2 regions of the Metabacillus sp. 84 genome follow, and region 2 is predicted to be linked to the other one. Evidence: predicted binding sites of a transcription regulator. Region 2 holds the regulator's gene; the other holds the start of a gene.
What was found. Region 2 encodes LexA, which represses DNA repair genes until DNA is damaged. Its sites were predicted from a motif close to CGAACATATGTTCG; they were not measured.
Positions count from the first base shown of each region.

Region 1: the regulator LexA is predicted to act here: its motif matches at 1,434-1,447, upstream of addB (helicase-exonuclease AddAB subunit AddB).

Region 1 is NZ_JBNILN010000007.1:14,368-16,773, reverse strand. Features, by position in the region: gene addB (helicase-exonuclease AddAB subunit AddB) at 1-1,389, opposite strand, end outside; gene ACQCV8_RS13305 (MFS transporter) at 1,514-2,406, shown strand, end outside.
Region 2 is NZ_JBNILN010000004.1:63,079-65,484, forward strand. Features, by position in the region: gene ACQCV8_RS09315 (YneB family resolvase-like protein) at 1-538, opposite strand, end outside; gene yneA (cell division suppressor protein YneA) at 547-867, opposite strand; gene lexA (transcriptional repressor LexA) at 1,019-1,636, shown strand; gene cysI (assimilatory sulfite reductase (NADPH) hemoprotein subunit) at 1,705-2,406, opposite strand, start outside.

The sequences.
Region 1 (2,406 bases), on a different contig from region 2:
TACAGCATTGCCGCCTTCTAATGAACGGAACCTTCTGTAAGTCCACCTCTTATCTGAGGTCCACCTTGATCCATTGATTCCGTAGGCAAGCACATAGTTTTCGAGAAAATCCATTTTTTCACGGTACAGCTGCCGGTCTGATCCCTCCGGAAAAAGAAGATCCGTTTTGACGGCCCGGAAAACAGCTTCATATCTAAAGCTTCCAGTCACCGCCTCTACAGCAGAGCGGATCAGCTCTATGAGAGGATGATGGAGCATGGAGTGCTTCTGGTCTATGAAAAATGGAATCCCGTAATCTGTAAAAACCTGTTCGATTAAATCCTGGTAGCTGGAGGGGTTTCGCAGCAAAATTGCCACTTCCCGGTAGCGGATCCCTTTTTTCCGGACAAGATAATGAATCCGGCGCGCAATTCCCTCCACCTCCGCACGGTGGCTTGCCGCCTGGCATATCGAGACATCTGCGGCTCCCTTAAAGGGCACCGAAGGCCTTGTATCGTAATTCTGCTCTAAATGCTCAAGCGAAGGAGAGTATGCGAATCTCGGGAGTTCTTTCAGCAGAACGGGTTCTTCTATTTCAATATGAAGCTCCTCTGCCATCCTTTTAAAATCCGCATATGTCATCCCCGTCATTCTGAAAAGATGAAGCTCATGCGGCAAATGCCGGTCAAACAGCTTGTCTGCTGTTATCGTAAGCGTTACCCGTTCCGCCTTGGCAGCCAGGCTCTTTACTGCCTCCCTCTCCATTGGCGTAAATTGATGAAATCCGTCTATGTAAACTTCCGCCTTTTCCAGATAGGCAGATTCTTCAATTCGTTCTGTAAGCATCCTCAGTGTATCCTCAGAATCCACGTACCTCTCTGCAAGGGCTTCCTCAAGCCGCCCGTAAATGATATGCAGGTCCTCAAGCTTTCCTGACAGCACTCTTTCTTTTTCATCCATATGCTGCTGGATGGAACGGATGCTCCCAATCAGCCCATCAGGATCCAGGTTATACCGTTTAAATTCAGTCAGCATCGTTTCCACATGCTGAATAAAGCCGGCTTTATCACTGGCTTTGCCATATACGTTAAAATTCTGCTTTTCCTCTTCAATGATTTTCCTAAGCATCATCTGCACGCCCGAAGACGTGATCATCTGCTTGGCCGCTCCGGATGTTTCCTGAAGAATCCTTAAACTGAGACGTGAAAAGCTGAAAACCTGCGCCCTGATCATTCCGCTCAGACCAGGGGTTCCAGCCAGTTCATATTCCATTGCGAACGTCATTTGATCAGGGACTAGAAAAATAATCGGCGGTCCATCAGGCCGTTCCATCAACTTTTCCCTGATTTCATTCAGAACCATCGTGGTTTTGCCGCTGCCTGAACGGCCTGCCAAAAACCGGATTGTCATTCCATTTGCCTCCTCTGGCCTTAGTCGTTTCTTTATATTATATACGAATACACGTTCGATTTCATCTGGTGGAAAACCGGACAGAATCTGCTGCATATAGTGTAACAGAGATGGGGGGATGCCAGTGAACGCATCAGGCCGGATTGCCGCGTTCTTCCTGCTTGCCGCTGCCGCCGCTGCAAGCAACCTGTATTTGCTTATCCCTATTTACGCTGAAGTAGCTGCGGGGCTTCGCGGGAGTCCCGAGGAGATTGTGTGGAGCGCCTCTCTTTTTACCTTTTTTTATTCGATCGGACTGCTCTGCTTCGGCCCTGTTTCAAGTCTTTTCGGACGAAGGAGGACGATGGCGGCCGGGCTGCTTATCTGCGCTGTACTTGCCTATTTGCTGACAGGCTCGCAGTCTCCCGCTTCCTTCCAGATGATAAGGGGGCTGCAGGGATTTTTTCTGGCAAGCTTTGCGCCAGTTGCCTACTCCTACTGCTTTGAGACATTTACAGAGGAAGTCAGAACTCATCTTATCTCCTTGATCAACGGCGGGTTTCTTTTAGCCGGTGTCGCCGGCCAGATGATAAGCTCGCTTCTCACTCAGTTCTTCGGATGGCAGGCCGTATTCTGGTTTTTCTGCGCTGCTTTTTCAATCATAGCCCTAACGGCAGCGCTGCTCCTTCCGGCCTCCAAACGACGTGCTTCGGGAGATGCTCTTGATTTATCGGTTCTTTTCCGTTCGGATCTTTTCCCATGCTATGTACTTACGTTTAGTCTGCTGATGGCCTTTGCAGCCTTTTACGATTCGTTCAGCCGGTATTTCTCAGATGCAGGCGATGAGATTCTCTTTTTAAGCCGTACAGCGGGACTTGCAGGGGCCCTTCTTTCCTTTTGGAGCGGTCCCATCATGAGGAGAATCGGCATCAAATCGGCATTGACCGGGTCAGTCGCTGCCCTTTCTGCTGTTCTCGCTGCAGCCGCCCTGCTTCCTTATCTGCCTGTGGCAACGCTGCTTTCAATATGGTTAACCGC
Region 2 (2,406 bases):
TGCTTGCCCTAAGACGGATAATATCCTCGATAGGAACATCTATTTTGTCTTTCCTTCCGCCTGAGGAGAGATCTGTCAGGTTTTCCTGGGGACGGTAGCCATTTTCTACTGCACGCTTCATTCCCCGTTTAATCTTTAAATTATGTATTTTCCTTTGGTACTCCTCTACAATACCCACTATTTCAAGGACCATTGAATCCGCTTCAGAAAGCTGGTGCTCTCCCTGATGTGAAATCGTAAATACTTTAGCCTTTTCTTTATACAGAAAATGAAGGATGGCCATTCTGGCACTGCCCCTCCCAAGCCTTGTCTCATCCTGAATGAGTATCGCCTCTGCTTCTCTTTTTTTCACCGCATCAAGAAGGGTAAGGATCCCCTCTCTCTCTATTTCATAGCCGCTGGCTTTCTCCATGATGGTCTGCACCGGTTCCATCCCGTGCTCTTCTGCAAGCGAGGAGAGTTCTTCCTTTTGCCTCTGCAGCGATGTCTCCTGTTCTGCCTTATCTGTGCTCACCCTGCAGTAAATTATCGCTTTCAAACAACCACCTACTCTTCTGAAGCTATCATCTTCGCATCTATTTTATACACTTCTTCTTTTTTAACCGGTATATACAGCTCTTCGCCAGGTTTAATGACGAGGGAAGTCATCCTGTTCTCCTTGTTGACCCACTCCACGAATTCAGTACTTGTAAGATCATGTCTGCCTTTGAGCTCTTCCGCAAGATCCCACAGCGTATCGCCTTCACGGATTTCTATTTTAGCATATTTTTCAAGCAGGCTGCTGTTCCCTTTATCAGCGGCTGCGTATAAAATTCCTCCAACAAGAAGTGCGAAAACAGAAATGTAAGCAAATGTAATTTTAGACATTTGAATCCCTCCAGAATGTTTGTTCGTATTTTGATAAATTCATTATAATCCGAACAAACATTCCCAGTCAAGAGGTTTTCGAACTTATGTTTGTATATGCAGGTAAATCATGCTATAATAACTATAAATTACTTACTCTGAGGTGCTAAGGATGAGCAAACTATCAAAAAGGCAACAGGACATTCTGGAATTTATTAAACAGGAAGTCAAAAGCAAAGGCTATCCTCCCTCCGTCCGTGAAATTGGCTTGGCCGTAGGCCTTGCCTCTAGCTCTACCGTGCATGGCCACCTTGCGCGGCTCGAGAATAAAGGATTGATACGGAGAGACCCCACTAAGCCGAGAGCGATTGAAGTACTGAACGAAGAACTGGAAATTCCAAAAAGCAGCGCTGTCAACATCCCGATTATCGGGAAGGTTACAGCAGGGGTTCCTATTACAGCAGTAGAAAACATTGAAGAATATTTCCCGCTGCCCGAACGTCTGGTCCCTCCTGATGACCATGTATTTATGCTTGAAGTTGTAGGAGACAGTATGATTGAAGCGGGAATTCTGGACGGAGACCTTGTGATAGTCCGCCAGCAGCAGTCTGCTAATAATGGAGAGATCGTGGTCGCCATGACGGAAGATGATGAAGCAACCGTCAAGCGCTTTTTCAGAGAAAAGGATTATATCAGGCTTCAGCCGGAAAATTCATCCATGGAGCCTATTATCCTGCGGAATGTTTCAATCTTAGGAAAAGTGATTGGCGTATATCGTACGGTGCATTGAGAGCCTTGTTCGTCAGGACAGGCTTTTTTTCTGCATAAAAAGAAGATGGCTGGCAGCCATCTTCTTTTTTATAACGCATGAAAGTTGGTTCCGTCAGTCGTTGCCCCGATGATGCCGGCACGGATGACATAATCCCCAAAATGTTCTCCTTGTTCTCTTTCCTTTGCGTAGCGGGGCAAAAGCTGCCCGAGCTCATTCAGAATTTCTTCTTCTCCAATGTTCTCTTTGTACATTTTGCTGAGCCGGCTGCCGTCAAAGGCTGCTCCCAAGTACATGTTATACTTTCCGGGAGCTTTTCCGATAAAGCCGATTTCCCCCAGTGCATGGCGGGCACATCCGTTCGGACAGCCGGTCATGCGGATGGTGATCTCTTCTCCCCGAAGACCGTTTATATCCACAATTTCTTCAATCCTGCTGATCAGCTCTGGAAGGTAACGCTCCGCCTCGGCCATAGCCAGACCGCATGTCGGGAGTGCTACACATGCCATCGAACTCCGGCGGAGTGCAGAGTGATGGGCTCCGTCTGTTAAGCCGTATGCTTGAATGAGCCCTTCAATTTCCGCCTTCTTTTCAGCAGCTACATTCGCGATGATAACATTTTGATTGGCAGTAAGGCGGAAATCGCCGGTATGCACTCTCGCGATCTCTTTTAAGCCTGTCTTAAGCTGGTAGCCTTCAAAGTCCGCCACACGGCCGCCTTCTACAAACAACGTATAATGCCATGTGCCTTCTGTTCCTTCCACCCAGCCATAACGGTCCCCGTTATGGTC